3 regions of the Klebsiella sp. RIT-PI-d genome follow, and region 2 is predicted to be linked to each of the others. Evidence: predicted binding sites of a transcription regulator. Region 2 holds the regulator's gene; each other region holds the start of a gene.

Region 1 (7,072 bases), 1.0 Mb from region 2:
GCCGATGAGCGAAACCAGCATTGCCAGGTTGCCGCCCCATAGCGTACCGGTGGCGCGGCAGGCCGGACCATTACCTTGCCATTCGAGGGTAAATTCCGGCTCGCGCAGAGCCTGCCAGAAATGATGCTCCGTAAATTCATCCAGCGTGTCCGCGCCAAAATTACCGGCCAGCATCGGGCCGCTAAAGGTAATGATGTTGCCGGTAGCCAACAGCCCCATCTGGATAGCCGTAAAATCACTGTGGCCGCAAATCAACAGCGGGTCCTGCTGCTGGCGCTTGACCAGCGCCGGCCAGTCAATCTCTGCCAGCAGGCGACTGGCACCGTAGCCGCCGCGCACCGCCAGCACAATCCGATCGGCGCCAGCGAGTGTCGCCAGGCCGTTAATCTCCGCCAGCCGGGCCTGCTCGCTTCCGGCAAATCGCTGGTCGCGGCGCAAGATAGCGTCACGGTTTTCCACCACGTGCCCGGCGGCTTCAAGGCGTTCAACGCCGCGCGCCGCGGCAATCTGGTTAATGCAATAGCCGGACGGGGCAACAAGATGAATCAGAGACATGGCATTTCCTTGCTGGGAATGAAACGGTTATCATGCATTTAACCCCCACCGTTGTCATCCGCAGCGGCAGATCTCAGGTTTAAAAGGATTGATGCGTGAAATTAAGATGGTTTGCTTTTCTGATTGTATTACTGGCCGGATGTTCGTCAAAAAAAGAGTATACCAACCCGCCGTGGAACCCTGAAGTTCCGGTAAAACGCGCAATGCAGTGGATGCCAATAAGTCAGAAAGCGGGCGCGGCGTGGGGCGTCAGTCCGCGGCTTATCACCGCGATCATCGCCATTGAGTCCGGGGGGAATCCAACGGTTGTCAGCAAATCGAATGCCGTAGGATTAATGCAGCTTAAAGCCTCAACGTCGGGGCGCGATGTCTATCGCCACATGGGCTGGCGCGGAGAGCCATCGACCAGCGAGCTGAAAAATCCGGAACGGAATATCTCTATGGGCACCGCCTATTTGAGCATTCTGGAACACGGGTCGCTGGCGGGGATCCAGGATCCTGTCATCATGCAGTACGCGCTGGTGGTGTCGTATGCCAACGGGGCAGGCGCATTATTAAGAACCTTCTCCTCTAACCGCAAAGAAGCGATCAAGAAGATTAACGCGCTAAGCCCGGATGAATTTGTTGAGCACGTAGCCGATAACCATCCTGCACCGCAGGCCCCGCGCTATATCTGGAAAGTTCAGAAAGCCATGGACGCCATGTAATCAGCGCACTTTTTTGGCGCGTTCGCGCGCCTCGCGCTCCAGCGAGAAGATGATCCGCTGCAGTTCGCGCTCCGCCGCTGGGCTGACGTTAAGAAAACGAAAACTCAGGCGTGGCGTGCTGATAGTCTCATTTTTACCGTCCACTACTTTGCGCTCGGTGATGGCAATCAGCTGAACGTCAAAATGAAAACGTCCCCATTCGCCCATATCCAGTTCAATCTGCGACAAACGCGTTCCCGGCTGTAACAGCTGTGGTGGCGCATTTTCCATCAGCGCGCCCAGCCCGCCCAGCGACAGGTCATATAGCCGAAAGCGAATTGCACTTTTATCAGCCAGTTTTGCATGACAGAAGTAGGCCGGATGCAGCGGAGCATTGATGCGGAAATATTCCCGGCGCTGGAGAAACCACAGCGTTGACGGCAGAGGGGTCACAAATGCCGGAAGCTGTTGCCAGCTGACGCTTTGCAGTGAGGGCAGATGAAATTCAACCTTAGCGCCCTGTGTCTCGGCGGTGATCTCAATATTCTGTGCGCGCTGGACGGCGCTGTTTTCATAACCCTGGCTGCCAAAATCAATAACCAGCTGCTCCTGAGTTACATCCAGAATACGGCTGATAAACTGCCCCGACGCCCAGCATACGCGGATCGGAATTTGCTGTTTATGCAGATCGCGCAGGACGCCGAGCACCGCCAGCGGGCTTTGTTTAAGAAACTGTTCACTGTATTGCGTCACGCCGAAAGGTTCCCTGATGATATTCCTTTGCTGAAGTATCGGCGGCTGGCGGCAGAACTTCATAGCAGAGCGTGGTTTTTTTGCCAGTGAGAAAAATTTTCTCCGGCGCCGCACATTTACCAGGATTTACCTATACTTGAAACGTTAGTGCAGGGGAACAACGCCTGCTTTTTGTGTGACTTACAGGAGGATGGACTGATGGGTATTATTGCCTGGATCGTATTTGGACTTATTGCAGGTATTATTGCCAAGCTGATCATGCCGGGACGCGACGGGGGTGGATTTTTTCTGACCTGTATCCTGGGGATTATTGGTGCGGTAGTAGGTGGCTGGCTGAGTACGCTGTTTGGGATCGGTGGCCCGGTAAGCGGCTTTAACTTCGGCAGCTTCATGGTCGCGGTAGTGGGCGCCATTGTGGTACTGGCGATCTTCCGAATGGTACGCCGGTAACCCGTAGTCATGTTTTTGCCGGGCAGCAGATGCTGCCCGGCACGATTATCAGAAGTCGTAACCCACTGTCGCTATCACGCTTCGTTCAGCGCCCACATAACAGTTTCCTGTCCCGTAGCAGCCCGCCACATAATCACGATCGGTCAAATTGTTCGCATTAACCTGAACAAACGCCCCTTTTAACGATGGTGTCCACGCGCCCAGATCGGCCCGCACGGAGGCATCCAGCAACGTTGTTGACGGTAAACGCTCGGTGTTGCGATCGTCAGCCCACTGCTTGCCAATATAGCGCACGCCGGTGCCGACACTTATTCCATCGGTGATCCGATAGTGCGCCCATAACGAGGCCATCTGATCCGGTGTCAGCTGCGGCGTATTGCCATCATTACCGTCCAGTGAATCCTGGAAGCGCAGACGGTTCCAGCTATAAGAGGCGATAGTGCTCAGTTCCGGCGTAATTTGATTACGCGCTTCCAGCTCTACGCCCTGCGAATGGACTTTGCCCGCGGGAATAAAGGTGGCCGTGGCGATGTTAATATCGCGCGTTGCCACATCCTTCTGCGTCAAATCATACATGGCCACGCTATACATATCGGCAGTGCCCGGCGGCTGGAATTTAATCCCCGCTTCATACTGCTCGGCAGTGGTCGGTTTTAACAGCTTCCCGTTCGCCCCGGCAAGCGTTGCCGGCGTAATGGCTTCACTGTAGCTGATATAGGGTGATAATCCGTTTTCAAAGGCATAAAGCAGCGAGGCGCGGGTGCTGACATGATCGTCCGAGCGGCGGTTTTTAGTATCAAACGTATCGCTGACCTGCTCAGAGACCAGACGATCGAAACGGCCGGAGAGATCCAAATGCCAGCGGTTCCAGACCATTTCATCCTGGAGATAAACGCCAGTCTGATAGTAGCGACGGTTGTTATAGTCGCTGTAGGTCACGGTATGGCCGGTCTGCAGCGTATAGCCGGTAAATGGATCGAGCATGGCGGCAGAGCCGGCACCGGTCCATAAATCATTGCGGAAACGATGATATTCGCCGCCCAGCACCAGGGTATGCGCAACATCGCCGGTTGCGAAATCGGCCTGCACGCGGTTATCCGTAGACCACGCATCCAGCGAACCGCGCGAACCACTGTAGCCGCGCGCCAGGTTATCGGAGCCGTCAATCCAGCCAACCTGATACACCTGATCCAGCGACACGTTGGAGTGGGTATAGCTGCCGCTGGAGTGTACTGACCAGATATCATCGAACTGATGATCGAATTCGATACTGTAAATCTGCTCGCGACGCTTATAGCCATCACCCGGATCGCCTTCATTGGTGTCTGTCGACAGCTTACGACCGTTGTGGGCATAGCGCGTTCCCTCCAGCGGCAGGGAACCGTGATAGCCACCGGACGGATCTTTTTGCAGGTACGCGCGCAGCAGCAGGCTGGTGTCGGTATCCGGCTGCCAGAGCAGGGAAGGTGAGATCGCATAGCGTTCTTCACGGGTATTGTCGTACTGGGTATCACTGGTGCGGGTCATGCCGATAATGCGCCACGCCCACTGATCGTTAATGGCGTCGGTAAAATCAAACGCGCCGCCTTTGGTATTCTGGGTGCCGCCGCTGAGGCGAACATGTCCCTGCGGGGTAAACTGTGGACGTTTAGAGGTCAAATTCACCAGTCCGCCCGGTACGCTCTGACCGTACAGCGCGGATGACGGGCCTTTTACCACGTCCACGCGTTCGATAAACCACGGATCGATCTGAATGACGTTATGGCTGCCGCCGTCGCTCATCAGGCGCATACCGTCGAGGAACAGGTTGTCCACGTCGCCGCCGTGGAAACCGCGCAGCGACACGGTGTCAAAACGGGTCGCACCGCCGCTAAAGTTGGAATAAACCCCCGGGGTATAATTCAGGGCCTGACTGATGGTATTCGCGCCTTGATCGTCCATTTGCTGGCGGGTGACTACCGAAACCGACTGTGCGGTGGTGATCAGCGGTTTATCGGTTTTGGTCGCGCCGCGTGAGGTTTTAGCCGTATAGCCTTCGGTCGGGGTGAGGGCAGAGTCAGCAGGTGCGGCAGTCACCACCACCGTTTCTTCTGCCAGCGCAAAATGAGGAAGCGCCAGCGCGAGTGCGCAGGCCAGCGTGGAGCGTTTAGCCATCAATCGGGTCATCGCAAATTCCGGAGTTATGTAAAAGTGTAAGCAGGAAATGCGAATTATTATTGTTATCGTTTTTATATTCAAGCGATTTGCGCGGATAAATCCCTGCCAAATCAAAGGACTCAGCGGTTAAGTACGCATCAGGAAAGGAATATTTACGACACAAGCGCTACCCCACTACCAGAATGGGTAGTGGGGTACACAGGTTACTGCGCCTGTTTTGTGCTTACTGCATCATCGTTTGCCGCATCCGGACGGGTGGCAGGCACGTTATCGCAGGGTTTTTCTTTTGGACAGACGCGATCCAGCATTTTCAGGGTGACCCCGTTAGTCCAGCCAAATCCGTCCTGAAGAGGATATTCTCCGCCGCCACCGCCGGTTCCGGTTGAGCTGACGTCGTATTTCTCGACCAGCTTTTTCTCCCGGTCATACGTATGCTGCACATTGGTCAGGAAGCGCCAGGTGACGTCCATCGCCACTTTATGATGACCGTAATTTTGCAGGCCTTCGGCCGCTACCCACTGCAATGGTGCCCAGCCGTTCGGCGCATCCCACTGCTGACCGGTGTTAACCGTGGTGGTAGTGATGCCGCCGGGTTTGAGTAACTGTGAGGCGGTGACCGCCGCCACTTTGTCGGCCCGATCTCGCGCGGCGGCATTGACGTACAGCGGGAACAGGGCCGCCGCCGTCAACTGACTGCGCACTTTTTTCGTTTTCAGATCATAATCGGCGTACCAGCCTTGTTTATCATTCCACAGCCAGGTTTCCATTGCCCGCTGACGTGCGCTGGCTTCGGCATCATACTGACTGGCCTTCGCCTCGTCGCCTGCCGCTTTACTGGCACGGGCCAGCACTTTCTCCATTTTGAACATCAGCGAGTTTAAGTCCACCGGCACGATGCTGGTGGTGCGCAGGCTGCCGAGCTGATGAGGATCGTCCATCCAGCGCGAGCTGAAATCCCAGCCGGAGGCGGCACCGGCGCGCAGGTCACGATACACCTCGGTCGCCGGGCGATTTGGCGTATTTTTAGCGGTCGTCACATCGTCGAGCCAGGACTCAGTACGCGGCGCATCACGCTCATCCCAGTAGCGGTTAAGCAGCGCGCCATCATCAAGTTTCACCACCCGCTTATTGCCTTGTCCTGCGGTCAGTGAACTCGCGCCATCCATCCAGTAGTTATGTTCTTTCTCAAGCTGGGGCAAATATTTTTTTAACACCTCATCACCATTGTGATCGGCCAGCAGCTCGACCATAAAAGCGAAGAAAGGCGGCTGTGAACGGCTGAGATAGTAGCTGCGGTTACCGTTAGGAATATGGCCAAAGGTGTCAATTTCCCAGGCGAAGTTGGCAATCATGTCTTCAATCTTGTCCCAGTGCCCGCTCTCTGCCAGACCCAGCATGGTGAAATAACTGTCCCAGTAGTAGATCTCGCGAAAGCGCCCGCCGGGCACCACGTAAGATTCAGGCAGCGGAAGCAACGAATCCCATTTACTTGCGCGATCGGTGGTGCGGGTCAGCACCGGCCACAGGCCATCAATATGCGCGCGCAGGCTCTGACCCGCGGGCGGAACATACTTTTCGCCTTCGCCAGGCAGGGTAAAGTTCAGATCAACAAAACGGCGCAAATCAAAACCGCGCTGGCCGCGCTGCATCCGATAGTCGGCGAGGATCATCAGCGGATCGCCTTTTGGCACCGCATCGGCAAAGGTTTTCTGATCGGGGAACAGTTTGGCACTCTGTACGTCGGTAAACAGCGGGCCGAGCAGGACATCAGGCGGCTGTTTAAGGGCATCGTCAGCCAGTGCAGAACCGGCGGTAAAAAGCAGGGTGCTGAGCGCAATGTTCAGCGCCAGCACGCGAGGGCGGCGCATAGCAGGTATTATCATCGATTATTCTCCTTAAGACAGGTATATCAGCGCAACCGCTGCATCAACCTTCTGAAAACCTTAGACGAATATCGGCCCCTGCGAGTGATGAATGTGGCATTTTGCGGTACAACAGACATTTTCGCTTCACCAGATGCCACCGCAACTTAGCGACCGGCGGTTTTTCTTCCCCGACGATGGCGTACCGCCGCGCCGCCTTCCCAGAAGACCACCCGCTGCTGTAGCCAGCGCACAGTCTGCGCCCCGCAGAGACCCAGCAGCGCCAGCAGAACAACGCCGGAAAACATCGCCGACAGGTTCATGCTGACCGAGCTTGAGGCGATGAGATACCCCAGTCCGCTTTGGGCTGAAAGAAATTCCGCCACTACCGCGCCGATCAGCGCCAGCGCCACGCCAATTTGCAGCCCGGCGAAAATCTCACCTGCGGCCGAGGGCAGTTTGACGTGAAACAGCAGCCAGCGCGGTGACGCTGAAAATGCCCTGCAGGCGTCGAGTAACTCTGCATCGGTACGGCGAATACCGTTTACCGTATTCACAAATAGCGGGAAAAAGCAGACCAGCGACACCAGCACGACTTTTGACAGCATC
Region 2 (7,072 bases):
TACAAAATACAATGAAATATGTGCGCTCCATCATAATCCTGCATTTTGCCCGTCAAAAAAGATTGATAATTCGCGTCGCGAAAAATACTCTGTTTCTCAGTAGTCAGTCACATTTTTGCTGGTTACTTTTTAAATTTTATTTTTATCGCCGCGTTTGTCGGCGTTTTAAAGTCAAAGAGGATCACCCCATGCGTACGTTCAGTGGCAAACGTAGTACGCTGGCGCTGGCTATTGCCGGCGTCATCGCAATGTCTGGCTGGATAGCCTCTCCGCAGGCTAAAGCTGAAGGATTTATCGACGATTCAACGCTTACGGGCGGTATTTATTACTGGCAGCGTGAGCGCGATCGTAAAGATGTCACCGATAACGACAAATATAAAGTTAACCTTTCTCATGCGACCTGGAATGCGAATCTTGATTTTCAGTCCGGGTATGCTGCTGATATGTTTGGCCTTGATATTGCTGCTTTTACGGCAGTTGAAATGGCCGAGAACGGCGACAGTGCCCATCCCAATGAAATTGCCTTTTCTAAAAGCAATAAAGCCTACGATGAAAAATGGTCCGGTGATAAAAGCGGCGTAAGCCTGTATAAAGCGGCGGCGAAATTCAAATATGGACCAATGTGGGCGCGGGCGGGATATATTCAGCCGACAGGGCAAACGCTGCTGGCTCCGCACTGGAGCTTTATGCCGGGAACCTATCAGGGCGCTGAGGCAGGGGCGAATTTTGATTATGGCGATGCCGGTGCACTTAGCTTCTCCTATATGTGGACTAACGACTATAAGTCGCCGTGGCACATCGAGATGGATCATTTTTATCAGAATGATCAAAAAACCCGGGTCGACTATTTACATTCTATCGGGGCCAAATACGATTTCAAAAACGACGTTGTGCTTGAGGCCGCATTTGGTCAGGCTGAAAACTATATCGATCAGTATTTTGCTAAAGCCAGTTATAAATTTGATATTGCCGGAAGTCCGTTCACCACCAGCTACCAGTTTTATGCTGCTCGTGACAAAGTTGACGATCATAGTACCAACGATATCTATGACGGCACGGCCTGGCTACAGGCGCTGACGTTTGGTTATAAACCCGCAGAGGTGGTGGATTTACGTCTTGAGGGCACCTGGGTTAAAGCTAATGGTCAGCAGGGTTATTTTCTCCAGCGTATGACACCCACTTACGCCTCATCTAACGGCCGCCTCGATATCTGGTGGGATAACCGTTCAGACTTTAACGCCAACGGCGAAAAAGCCGTTTTCTTAGGTGCAATGTACGATCTCAAAAACTGGGATCTGCCAGGCTGGAACGTAGGAGCATCCTGGGTTTATGCCTGGGATGCGAAGCCTGCGACCTGGCAATTAAATCCGGATGCCTGGTATGATAAAGATCGCACTATCGAAGAGTCCTCTTATAGCCTGGATGCCGTTTATACTCTTCAGGAGGGCCGGGCTAAGGGAACCATGTTTAAACTTCACTTCACCGAATATGATAATCATTCGGATATTCCGAGCTATGGCGGCGGTTATGGCAATATTTTCCAGGATGAGCGCGACGTGAAATTTATGGTTATCGCGCCATTTACGATTTTCTAAGGCAGACTAAGACGGTTACACCCGGCGGCGCAAAGCCGCCGGTATTTCTACGGGATGTCAGGAAGATAATTGACCCTCACCAGTTTGCCCTTGCTCATTTCAATCGCGTTTTCCTCACGCAGAAAGGCCACTGACTTCATCACAATACTGCGCGACAAGTTTGTCATTTTAATGACAAAGTTAGCGACGTTTATACTGGCAAGCATATCCGGCTCAAGGCGACTAAGCAGCAGGATAGCACCCTGCACGCAAACCATGCTGCTGCCGCCCAACAGCAACTCCTCGCGCTCCTGCTGTCGCGTAACCTGCGCCAGCAGAAGCGTATACATGTCCTGATGTGCTTTCAACTCATCAATTCTGCTAAAAAAGTCTTTATTGCTGACCAGTCGATAGTCGCAGTCACTGTCTGCATGCAGAATAACATACTGCTCTGGCGTCCCGGGCATGATCATACCCGTAATGCCCGGTGCCCTTGAGCGCGTTAACAGCAATCCATCCCGTCGGCGCACAAGCGAGTAGTCGCCAGCATACAGTAAACAAATCTTATCGGCCTGAAAGGTCAGGGCGTGGTATTGCGCAAGGCGATTCTTATTCCTGTCGTCGAAAATGGCAAGAATATGGGTAATTGCAGACTGATATGCGGTGTTTTTATGCATGACTTAATCCATTGTCAATATCATCAGACGTCGTGCACAACGCCCGTAACACATCATTCTAGGCCGCGTAAATGATCACTGATATTAATGAATTCTGAATTTACTGCCTGAAAAAATAAAAAAGCCAGCCGGGGAGGCTGGCTGACTTAGCGTCCTGGTCGATTACTTGTTGTTGCCTTCGTGAATATGTTCGTTTTCACGGCAGTCACCTTCAGCACAGTGACCATAGAGATAAAGACTATGGTTGGTGAGACGGATACCGTGTTTAGCGGCAATCTCACGCTGGCGTAACTCGATTGAATCATCGCTAAACTCAATCACTTTGCCGCAGTCGAGGCAGATAAGGTGATCGTGATGATGCTGCTGAGTCAGTTCAAAAACGGATTTACCACCCTCAAAATTATGACGGGTGACAATGCCTGCATCGTCAAACTGGTTCAGAACGCGATAGACGGTAGCGAGGCCAATCTCTTCGCCCATGTCGATAAGGCGTTTGTATAAGTCTTCCGCGCTGACATGGTGATTGTCAGGCCCCTGAAGCACTTCCAGAATTTTTAACCGGGGAAGCGTGACTTTCAGGCCTGCTTTCTTTAATGCGGTATTGTTGTCAGTCATGCGGAATCTGTCCTGTTGCTATAAGATTCACTCCCCACAGGGAAGTATTTACAGAGAGTGCATCGGTCATAATGACTCTCATTATAGAACTGCCATGCCTGATTGAAAACCGTAAGTATCAGACAAATTTAGCAATTAAAACGAGGCGTTGTTCGCAAAGCGGAAACCGTCCTCGTTAAATCAGTGGCTATTGTACAGATAAGTACTGAAAAGTTAAAAAATTGTAGCAATTATTTTGATTGCTCAAAGCTATCGATAAAGCGCAGCCTTGCGGCTGCGCTTTACTGACATCAGGCATTGATAATAGCATCGAGGTGCAGCTCTTCAGAGATCTGCTTGACCCACTGCTCAACGCGTTCGGCGGTTAGCTCGGGCTGGCGGTCTTCGTCAATGGCAAGACCGACGAAATGATCGTCATCAGCGAGGCCTTTTGACGCTTCAAAGTGATAACCCGCGGTTGGCCAGTGGCCGACAATCGTTGCGCCGCGCGGCTCTATGATGTCACGAATAGTGCCCAGCGCGTCGCAGAAGTATTCTGCGTAGTCTTCCTGATCGCCACAGCCAAAAAGGGCAACCAGCTTACCGTTGAAGTCTACCTCTTCCAGCGTCGGGAAAAAGTCATCCCAGTCACATTGTGCTTCACCGTAGTACCAGGTTGGAATGCCCAGCAGCAGAATATCGTAGCCTGCGAGATCTTCTTTGCTGCTCTTAGCAATGTCATGGACATCGGCGACATCCTTACCTAACTGCTTTTGAATCATCTTTGCGATGTTTTCGGTATTGCCGGTATCGCTGCCGAAAAAGATGCCTGTGATTGCCATGAGTAAAATAACCTCTTGATACTTAGTAATATGGTGGTGGCGCATTGCACACGGATAAGGGCAATGATAGCAGAACAGAGAAGTACGCGGAAATAGCAATCGCTCTCGACTGCACTCCCTGCTACATGAAAAAAGGATTCAGGGCGATTTTCAGACAATATCCTGCGCGTGCAGTAGCGCAAGCTGGCTCAGGAGGATCTCTTCGATAAGCTCACTACGGCTGATCTGGCGAGCATCTGCCAGCTCATTCAGGGCGTCCACTGCGTCCGCGTTCAGCTTCAGCTCGACGCGCTTCAGGCCGCGAACCTTGTCACGTTTTAACTGATTACGCTTATTGATGCGTAACTGTTCATCACGCGCAAGGGGATTGGTTTTGGGTCTTCCCGGGCGACGCTCATTTGCGAACAGATCTAATGTGGTACGGTCCGTTTGTTCTTTTGCCATGATTCAGAGTGACTTCGGGGAATAAAAGCAGCCGGGCTTAAGTCCGGTTGGGTAGCACGCCATCATACAGCAGTGGGAGAAGCACGCCAACGTCCGCAGGCAATCTGGCGTGCGGACGTTGCATTTTTAATCAGCCTCACGCTCTGTCAGATAGCGACGAATAGCCCGTAGTACCGCCTCTGGTTTTTCGGCGTGTACCCAGTGTCCGGCACCCGCGATGACATGCGCACGCGCCTGCGGGAACTGGGCCAGCAGCGGTTCCCGGCAGGCTTCATTAACATAGGGAGAGTTGCCGCCGGGAATAAACAGCGCCGGGCGATCCCAGGCCGGGAGGGTTTGCCAGCCGGTAATCTGTGAATAGTGTTGCCACAATACCGGCACATTAAAGCGCCATTCGCCGTCGGCAAATGACTTCAGCAAAAACTGAATAACGCCTTCTTCATTAAGATGCTGGCGCATCACCGTAGCCGCCTGCTGACGCGTAGCGCAGCCGGCGTCCGTCACCGCATTGATCGCAGCAAATATTTCATCATGGCGTCGCTCGGCATAGCGTACCGGGGCGATATCAATGGCGACCAGCCCGTCAATGCGATCGGCGGCCAGCGCGGTAAGCGCCATGACCGCTTTGCCACCCATTGAATGCCCCACAAAGGTGGCTTTTTCAATATCATGTGCGTCCAGAGTATCCAGCAGATCCTGGGCCATCACTGAATAGTCCATTTCCGGGGCGCGAGGCGAAAGCCCGTGGTTGCGCATGTCGACTTGCAGGATTGAGTAATCGCGTACCAGATCGCGAGCAAGGACGCCCAGATTATCAAGGCTGCCGAACAACCCGTGAACGAGGACAATGGGTGAAGATCCAGTCAAATGTTGTGCAGATTGCGTGCGGGTATTTAATTTCATGGTAAAGATCTTTTTTTCGCGTTGGCAGGTTAAGGTATTATGGTGAACATTCTGCCGCCCGGCTGCAAGCTTTCAGAAGTTTCCGGAGTTTTACGGTCACCCGGGCTTTACGCTATCCGCAGTTGAGATTTGCTCTTATAATCTCAATAACTTGTACTCAAAAAATAACGTACTGGATCAAGATGAAAACGATCGAAGTTGATGATGAACTCTATCGCTATATTGCCAGCCACACGCAGCACATTGGCGAGAGCGCATCCGACATTTTACGGCGCCTGCTGAAATTTTCTGCCGTTGCACAGCCTGTCTCTCCGGTCAATAAAGAGGTTAGTGCCCCCGCAGCGGTGGCCGAGAAAAAACCGGCTAATACGGCTAAAGATAACGTTCGTGCTATGCGCGAGCTGCTGCTGTCTGACGAATACGCAGAACAGCGTAAAGCAGTGAATCGTTTTATGCTGATATTATCTACACTCTATTCACTCAATAGCAGTGCGTTTGCAGAAGCGACCGAATCACTGCACGGACGGACCCGCGTTTATTTCGCATCTGACGAGCAGACTCTGCTACAAAGCGGTAATCAGACTAAACCGAAACAGGTCCCCGGCACGCCGTACTGGGTGATTACCAATACCAATACCGGCCGTAAATGCGGCATGATTGAACATATCATGCAATCAATGCAGTTCCCGGTGGAGCTGATTGAAAAGGTTTGCGGCACTATTTAATCCATGCACCAGAAGGACCAGGCAATGGCAGTTCACAATCGTGCGGGTCAGCCAGCACAACAAAGTGATTTGATTAACGTCGCTCAACTGACGTCACAGTACTACGTGCTGAAACCGACAGTGGGTAACCCGGAACACGCCGTGAAGTTTGGCACCTCCGGCCATCGTGGTAGCGCGGCGCGTCACAGTTTTAATGAACCGCATATTCTGGCTATCGCGCAGGCAATTGCTGAAGAACGCGCGAAAAACGGCATCACCGGACCATGCTACGTGGGTAAAGACACCCATGCGCTGTCAGAGCCTGCCTTTATTTCTGTGGTGGAAGTGCTTGCAGCCAATGGCGTGGACATGATTGTCCAGGAAAACAATGGCTTTACCCCAACGCCTGCGGTTTCAAATGCCATTCTGGTTCATAACAAAAAAGGCGGCGCGCAGGCGGACGGTATTGTTATTACGCCATCGCACAATCCGCCGGAAGATGGCGGGATCAAATACAATCCGCCGAACGGCGGTCCGGCAGACACCAACGTCACGAAAGTGGTTGAGGATCGTGCTAACGCGCTGCTGGCCGACGATCTTAAAGGCGTCAAGCGTCTGGCATTTGACGCAGCCATGGCCTCAGGTCACGTGAAAGAGCAGGATCTGGTGCAGCCTTTTGTTGAAGGGCTGGCGGAGATCGTTGATATTGCCGCGATTCAGAAAGCAGGTTTGACCCTGGGTGTTGATCCGCTGGGCGGTTCAGGGATCGAATACTGGAAACGTATTGCCGAACACTACAACCTGAATCTGACCATCGTTAACGATCATGTGGATCAGACCTTCCGCTTTATGCATCTGGATAAAGACGAAGTGATCCGTATGGACTGCTCTTCTGAGTCTGCGATGGCCGGTCTGCTGGCCCTGCGTGATAAATTTGACCTGGCATTTGCTAACGATCCGGATTACGACCGCCACGGCATTGTGACGCCAGCCGGTCTGATGAATCCAAACCACTATCTGGCCGTTGCAATCAACTACCTGTTCCAGCATCGTCCGCAGTGGGGCAAAGATGTTGCAGTAGGTAAAACGCTGGTGTCGTCTGCGATGATCGACCGCGTGGTAAACGATCTGGGCCGCAAGCTGGTTGAAGTGCCGGTGGGCTTTAAGTGGTTCGTTGATGGCCTTTATGACGGCAGCTTCGGCTTTGGTGGTGAAGAGAGTGCGGGGGCATCGTTCCTGCGTTTCGACGGTACGCCGTGGTCGACGGACAAAGACGGCATCATCATGTGCCTGTTGGCCGCGGAAATCACCGCGGTAACCGGAAAAAATCCGCA
Region 3 (7,072 bases), on a different contig from region 2:
AAATCGAGTTTTGGCTCTGCTGTATAAAGCCCGTGAGCAGTGCCGATGGCGACTGCCAGGGAATCAATTCCCGTTCTTTCAACGAATTCTTGCGCCTGCTGTGGATGGGTATAAAGCGCGTCTTTTCCGTCGACGATCAGATCGTCTTCCTGACCGCCCAGACGGCCTAACTCAGCTTCTACGCTGACATCGTAACGGTGACAAAAATCGACGACTTTCTTCACCAGCGCTACGTTTTCGTTAAAGGCTAAGTGGGAACCGTCAATCATCACCGAACGCACGCCCGCCAGAACTTTGCTCTCAATGTCGGCGAATTTTTCGTGATGATCTAAATGGATGGCCAGCGGCTGGTTAAACTGGTGGGCCAGCGCACCTGCAATAGCCACAATATTCTGGCTACCTGCATAGCTGAATGTGCCCGGCGTACCGGCGACGATCAGCGGAGAACGCAGTTCAGCTGCGGTTTCTACAACGACCTGCAGCGTTTCAAGATTGTGGATATTGAATGCGGGTACGGCATAGCCTTCATACTGTGCTTTTCGCAGCATCGCGGTGGTCGAAATAACGTACATTACCCCTCCGAAATCTTTCGTTTGTTTTCTTCGAAAGAAAGTATAGGGTTTTGAAAAGGTTTTATGTGATCAAAGTCTGATATCGAAAGAAAAAGAAATATTATGAATGTTTGGGCGAGATGAAAGTGCTGGCGATAGCTGCCAGCATTCAGGAGGGGAGGTATAAAATGTTGTTAAAAAGAGAAATGAATGCGCGTTGACAGCGCGCTTAAAACGAAAGTGTGCGATCAGTCGCTTTTCTTCTCAATATGGCCCAGATCTTTTTGTGGAAAACAGTAGTCGCGCACCCGGCGTTTCAGTTCTGCGGCATCCGGGAATCCACCGTCCTGTTTACGATCCCAGACGATCTGCCCATCGATATCAATCACAAAAATTCCGCCGGTACCAGGGACAAGGCGTACTGAATCAAGATCGGTACTAAATGTCTGGAGCAGTTCCTGCGCCATCCAGGTTGCCCGAAGCATCCAGTTACATTGCGAGCAATACTGGAGTGTTACCGCGTTTTTACGCATTTTTATCATCTCTGAAAAAAAGGAATTGGGGGGATAATTTACCGATGTTGCGGCAAAAATGTGAAGACTTTGTGAAGTTGTTGCAATTGATAATAGTTATCATTAGTATTCAATGCATAATTTATAACAGTACGTGATCTTTTTATTTACCCCATTTTCGACGAGTCAGTGGAAGAGAGATGTGAGCCCCGATACTAATAAAATTAAGGCTTACAAGACATTATGCATACATCGCACATTTCTTTGCATCGCTTTGGGAAAAGCGTTCTGGCGACCTCATTGCTCGCCTCGCTTTATCAGGCCCCGGCTTATGCGGCACAGACCTCACCGGCAACGACCACAGTAAATCCTGCATACGAGGAGCCTGCCGATCGGATGATCGTTAGCGCGCCTGCGCCGGTACTGAACGCAGGAAATCGCCATACGCTCGGCGCTCAGGAGTTGCAGAACAAAGGCGCAAACGACTTTGGATCCATTATGCGCTATGAGCCGCTGATCGGTGCGACGGGCACCAGCGGCGGCTCCGGAAACGGTAAAAGCGGATTCGATCGCGGCGGTTATACCGGCTACAACATTCGCGGGCTGGAGAGCAATCGCGTCGGCATTGATGTAGACGGAATACCGCAGCCGGACGCTACCGGGCGAAGCTATGTCAGCCGTTCAGGTCTGAATACGTTTGGTATTGGCCGGGACTATATCGATCCCTATATGTATGGCAATGTGGACATTGAATCCGGTGCGACTTCGACAGATCAGGCGAATACCTCCATCGGCGGCAATGTCTCCTTCCGCCCGAAATCTGCGGATGACTATCTGCGCCCCGGAAAAGAGGCCGGGTTCGGTTACCAGAGTGACTATGATTCCGCCGATCGTAGCTGGCACAACGGCATCACCGGTGCGGCAGGGGATGAGACGCTGCGCGGCATTTTCGTCTACAGCCGTCGTGACGGTCAGCAAACGCGTAATAATAGCGATACGGTAGACGCTTATCCGGCCAACTGGCACTCCGACGCCATGATGACGTCAGGGATCTGGCAGCCCGGCGATGAGCATAAATTCACCGGCACGCTGGATTACTATCACAAGACCAATCATAGCCGGTATGACGCGTGGAACAGCAGCGGTAGCCAGATCCTTGGCGACGCGCAGCAAACCAGTCAGACCCGTCGCTGGGGAGCCAGCCTGAAAGATGACTGGACACCGATGAACGACTGGCTGGACAGCATGTCGACCAAAGTTTACTACCAACATACCGAAGCGCACGATCGGACTTATCAGCCGGACAGCATCGCGACCGGGATGCAGACCGTCTATTCCAATTATGATACTGAAACCTGGGGCCTGCAAAATGCGCTGACGAAGACCCTTGGCCGTCACGATCTGAGCGCCGGTTTTAACGCCAGCACGACTAAAACCGAGCGTCCTTTTAAGCAATCGCCGACGCCCAGTGCCTATACTGAAATCATGCAACCGGAAGCCGACAGCCAGAGTTATACGCTCGGCGCATTCTTGCAGGATCAGATTAATTTCGATGTCGAAGGCCACCATTTCGCGATTATTCCCGGCGCGCGCGTTGTCCGTCAGTCGATGAAGCCGCAAAGCCTTGCGGATTTAACAACCAATAGCGCCGTGCTGGACGAAGGCGAAGTCTCAACGTTGTACGGCAAAAATTCCGATACGCAACTGCTGCCGTCGCTGACGTTCCAGTATGACATCACTCCGCGTCTGATGACCTGGCTGCAATACAAACGCGGCGCTGAATTCCCGAATGCCAGCCAGCTTTACGGCTCGTGGAATCTCGGCTCCAGCTATGCCGGAAGACAGCAATATGCGCTTATTGGCAATACCGATCTGAAAACCGAAACCAGCGATAACGTTGAGTGGGGGATGAAAGGAGAGGTGACCGACGGTGTGACGCTGCGTACCTCGCTGTTCTATAACACCTATAAAAACTTTATTGCTTATACCCGCTATTCGCGTGCCAATAACCCGGACCAGTTCACTCATGTGCCGTCGAACATTTACACCACTTATCAGGCGGAAAACCGTGACAAAGCCTATATCTACGGCGGTGAAATTAGCGCGAAGTTTAATGTCGGTACCTGGTTCGAAGAGATAAATGGCTTAAGCGCCACGCTGGCGTACGGCTATTCTCAGGGACAATCAAAATCAAGCTATAGCGGCGATAAATACATCGATCTCGACAGCATCGCGCCGATGAAAGCCATCGCTGGCGTGGCGTGGGACGATCCGGCAAAACGCTATGGTACCGCGCTGGTTGCCACCTTTGTGAAGGGCAAGCGCGCCGCCACGACCAGTCGTGAATCCTACGCGAATACCGGTTCTGCGATTGCGAGCGCCAGTAATGAGTATATTCGCGTGCCGGGCTATGGTCTGCTGGACTGGACGGCCTGGTGGCAGGTGGCGAAGAACGTCAGACTCAATAGCGGAATTTACAACATTACCGATCGTAAATATCGCGACTACCTGAGCAGCCGGACCATTGAGCAATCGACGCGTCAGGATGCTTATGACAAGGCGCTGGCCGTGATGCCAGGACGTACGTGGCAATTGGGCGTTAACGTCGACTTCTGAGTAAAGCGTTATTTCTGATGCCTGTACCCCCCGGCCTCGCTGCCGGGGTTTTTAACCTTTTAAGGAAGCAAACATTATGTCCGTTCCATCAGCAGACGTTTCAACTCTCTGGCAGCAATATCAGAGCCTTAAAGCACAGGATCCTGCAAAGTATGCCCGCGATATCGCCGCAGAAATGGCAATCAGTGAAGCGGAGTTGACCGCCGCACGGGTCGGCCACGATGCGCTACGTTTGACCAGTGAGATGCGTGAAATACTGGCGGCGCTGGAACAGGTTGGCGACACCAAATGCATCTGCCGCAACACCTGGGCCGTCCACGAGCACAGCGGCAGCTTTACCCATCTGCACCTCAGTGAACATGCCGGGATCGTGTTGAATCCGCGTGCGCTTGACCTGCGCCTGTTCTTCGGCCAGTGGGCCAGCGCCTTCAGCCTGTGCGAGCACAGCCCGCACGGCGAGCGTCACAGCCTGCAATTTTTCGATCATCAGGGGGACGCGGTGCTGAAAGTCTATGTTACCGCGCAGACCGATCTGACCGCGTGGAATGCGCTGGTTGCCCGGTTTACCGCGCGTGACGTGATACCGCTGGTGATTACCGCTGCCCCGACCGTAGAGCATGCGCAAAACCCGGATGCCCATGCGCTGGATCGGCAATGGCGGGAGATGACCGATGTTCACCAGTTCTTCGGCCTGCTGAAGAAACATCGCCTGTCGCGTCAACAGGCATTTCGCCTGGTAGGCGACGATCTGGCCTGCCAGGTTGATAATAACGCTCTGCCGCGTTTGCTGAATACCGTCCTGGCTCAGGGCAATGAGATCATGATTTTTGTTGGCAATCGCGGCTGCGTGCAGATCTTCACCGGAACGCTGGAAAAACTGACGCCGATGAAAGGCTGGATCAATATTTTTAACCTGCACTTTACTCTGCACCTGCCTGAAGCGGGGATCGCCGAAAGTTGGATCACGCGCAAGCCCACTGCCGACGGCCATGTCACCAGCCTCGAACTGTTCGCCGCTGACGGCACTCAGATCGCCCAGATCTACGGCCAGCGTAGCGAGGGGCAGCCGGAGCAGGCCCAATGGCGTATGCAGATGGACGCGTTGTGCAATGACGGGATTGGCGCATGAAAAAATTACTGATGCTGCTGGCTGCTCTGCCGCTGGTAGCGAGTGCTGCCGGGCACAAGATCGTGTCGCTGGGCGGGGACGTAACCGAAATCGTGTACGGGCTGGGCGCACAGGGGCAGCTGGTCGGACGCGATACCACCAGCAGCTGGCCTCCCGACGCGCAACAGCTGCCGGATGTCGGCTACGTCAGGCAGCTTAACACCGAAGGCATTTTATCCCTGCGTCCGGATGTTGTTCTGGCGAGTCAACAGGCGCAGCCGTCGTCGGTCCTGCAAAACGTTGAAGAAAACCACGTCAGGATCGTCAATGTTCCCGGCGGCTACTCGCTAGCGGCCATTGATAGCAAAATTGCTACGATTGCCGATGCGCTGGGAAAACCTGCGGAAGGCGCGAGGCTGCGGCAAACGCTGAAGGCGCAGATTGACGCGTTACCGCAGACACCTGTCAACAAACGGGTCCTGTTCCTGCTGAGTCACGGCGGGATGGGAACGCTGGTTGCCGGGCAGGATACCGCGGCCGACGGAGCGATCCGCGCGGCGGGTTTGCAGAACGCCATGCAGGGCTTCGCGCACTATCGTGGACTGTCGCAGGAAGGCATCATTGCCAGCCAGCCGGATCTGATTGTCATCTCTGCCGCGGGCGTCAGGGGAATGGGGGGAGAAGCAAACCTGTGGAAACTACCGGGTCTGGCGCAGACCCCCGCCGGACAGCATAAGCAGGTCATGATCATCGACGATATGGCGATGCTTGGTTTTAGCTTACGCACTCCGCAGGCGTTACTGGAAATGCGCCAAAAAGCGGAGCGCCTGCCCTGATGCCTCGTGCGGTAGTGTGTTCATTATGGCTCATGTTACTTCTATTGCTTGTTATCACTCTGGGGGCCACGACTCAGGGGGCAATGTCGCTGCCGGTAAGCCGTCTGTGGAACGGTAGCGATGATGCGCTGCGCCAGATTTGGCTGACTATTCGGCTGCCGCGCGTGCTGCTGGCACTGGTAGTCGGCGCGGCGCTGGCGCTGTCCGGTTGCGTGATGCAGGGATTGTTCCGTAATCCGCTTGCCGATCCGGGGTTATTGGGGATCAGTAGCGGCAGCGCGCTGGCGGTGGCCTGCTGGCTGGTCCTGCCGCTGCCGGTTCCGGCCCTGGTAGCGCTGTATGCGCCGATGCTGGCGGCGTTTATCGGCAGCCTGGCAGTGATGGCGGTTATTTTTCTGCTCAGTAAAGCCCGCGATAATTCCCTGTCGCGCCTGCTGCTGGTCGGTATTGCGATCAATGCCCTGTGCGGCGCGGCGGTGGGATTGCTCTCCTGGATCAGCAGCGATGCCCAGCTTCGCCAGCTTTCTCAGTGGGGCATGGGAAGCCTGGGGCAGGCGCAGTGGTCGACATTAGGCGTGGCGACAACGCTGATTTTGCCCTCGGCGGTGGCAGTATGGGGCGTCGCCCGGCAGCTTAATTTGTTGCAACTGGGCGATGAGGAGGCGCATTACCTGGGCGTTAATGTGCCACGATTACAACGCGTAATGTTGCTATGCAGCGCCCTGCTGGTAGCGGCAGCGGTCGCCATCAGCGGGATTATTGGTTTTATTGGCCTGGTGGTTCCGCACCTGATGCGCATGTGGCTGGGGGCCGACCATCGGGCGCTGGTGCCCGGATCGCTGCTGGCAGGCGCCATACTGCTACTTATTGCCGATACGGCGGCCCGCACCGTGGTGGTGCCTGCGGAAATGCCGGTGGGGCTTATCACCAGTCTGCTTGGCGCGCCGTGGTTTTTGTGGCTCATTTTCCGCCAGAGGAGGGCGACCTGTGGTTGATTCATTTACTGCCCACCATCTGCGCCTGCAGCGCGGATCGCGATGGCTGATTGATGATGTTTCGTTAACGCTGACCTGCGGTGAGCTGGTGGCGTTAATTGGCCCGAACGGTGCGGGAAAATCCACCTTACTGCGCCTGCTGAGCGGATATTTATCACCGGCGCAGGGAGAGTGCATGATGGCCGGGCGTCCGCTGGCAAACTGGGCCGCCGGGGTGCTCTCGCGCCGGCGAGCAGTGATGTTGCAGCAAACGCAGCTGCAATTCGACTGGCCGGTTGATGCCATCGTCGCCATGGGGCGCGCGCCCTGGGGAGCGCGAAATGAGAAGGCGATTGTTCGCCAGGTGATGGCGCTAACCGGATGCGACGATCTGGCAACTCGTCGCTACGCCACGCTGTCCGGCGGCGAACAGCAGCGGGTGCAACTGGCGCGCTGTCTGGCGCAATTATGGCAA

Evidence for each region. Region 2 encodes Fur, which represses iron uptake genes when iron is present. Its sites were predicted from a motif close to ATAATAATGAGAACNACTATCAA; they were not measured.
Region 1: AC791_RS13200 (TonB-dependent siderophore receptor) is a predicted target of Fur. The motif match lies at 4,654-4,676, and genes of this name have one in related genera.
Region 3: AC791_RS02300 (TonB-dependent receptor domain-containing protein) is a predicted target of Fur. The motif match lies at 1,171-1,193, and genes of this name have one in related genera.

The regions. Positions count from the first base shown of each region.
Region 1 covers NZ_LGIT01000009.1:1,440,651-1,447,722, reverse strand. The annotation lists gene ldcA (muramoyltetrapeptide carboxypeptidase) at 1-555, opposite strand, end outside; gene emtA (membrane-bound lytic murein transglycosylase EmtA) at 651-1,262, shown strand; gene ycgR (flagellar brake protein YcgR) at 1,263-1,994, opposite strand; gene AC791_RS13205 (GlsB/YeaQ/YmgE family stress response membrane protein) at 2,193-2,444, shown strand; gene AC791_RS13200 (TonB-dependent siderophore receptor) at 2,493-4,610, opposite strand; gene AC791_RS13195 (alpha,alpha-trehalase) at 4,805-6,484, opposite strand; gene AC791_RS13190 (ABC transporter permease) at 6,631-7,072, opposite strand, start outside.
Region 2 covers NZ_LGIT01000009.1:409,933-417,004, forward strand. The annotation lists gene chiP (chitoporin ChiP) at 189-1,595, shown strand; gene AC791_RS08535 (helix-turn-helix domain-containing protein) at 1,643-2,251, opposite strand; gene fur (ferric iron uptake transcriptional regulator) at 2,414-2,866, opposite strand; gene fldA (flavodoxin FldA) at 3,157-3,687, opposite strand; gene ybfE (LexA regulated protein) at 3,838-4,131, opposite strand; gene ybfF (esterase) at 4,258-5,034, opposite strand; gene seqA (replication initiation negative regulator SeqA) at 5,217-5,759, shown strand; gene pgm (phosphoglucomutase (alpha-D-glucose-1,6-bisphosphate-dependent)) at 5,784-7,072, shown strand, end outside.
Region 3 covers NZ_LGIT01000003.1:398,692-405,763, reverse strand. The annotation lists gene AC791_RS02310 (tagatose bisphosphate family class II aldolase) at 1-572, opposite strand, end outside; gene AC791_RS02305 (SelT/SelW/SelH family protein) at 800-1,084, opposite strand; gene AC791_RS02300 (TonB-dependent receptor domain-containing protein) at 1,307-3,679, shown strand; gene AC791_RS02295 (hemin-degrading factor) at 3,756-4,808, shown strand; gene AC791_RS02290 (heme/hemin ABC transporter substrate-binding protein) at 4,805-5,623, shown strand; gene AC791_RS02285 (FecCD family ABC transporter permease) at 5,623-6,618, shown strand; gene AC791_RS02280 (heme ABC transporter ATP-binding protein) at 6,611-7,072, shown strand, end outside.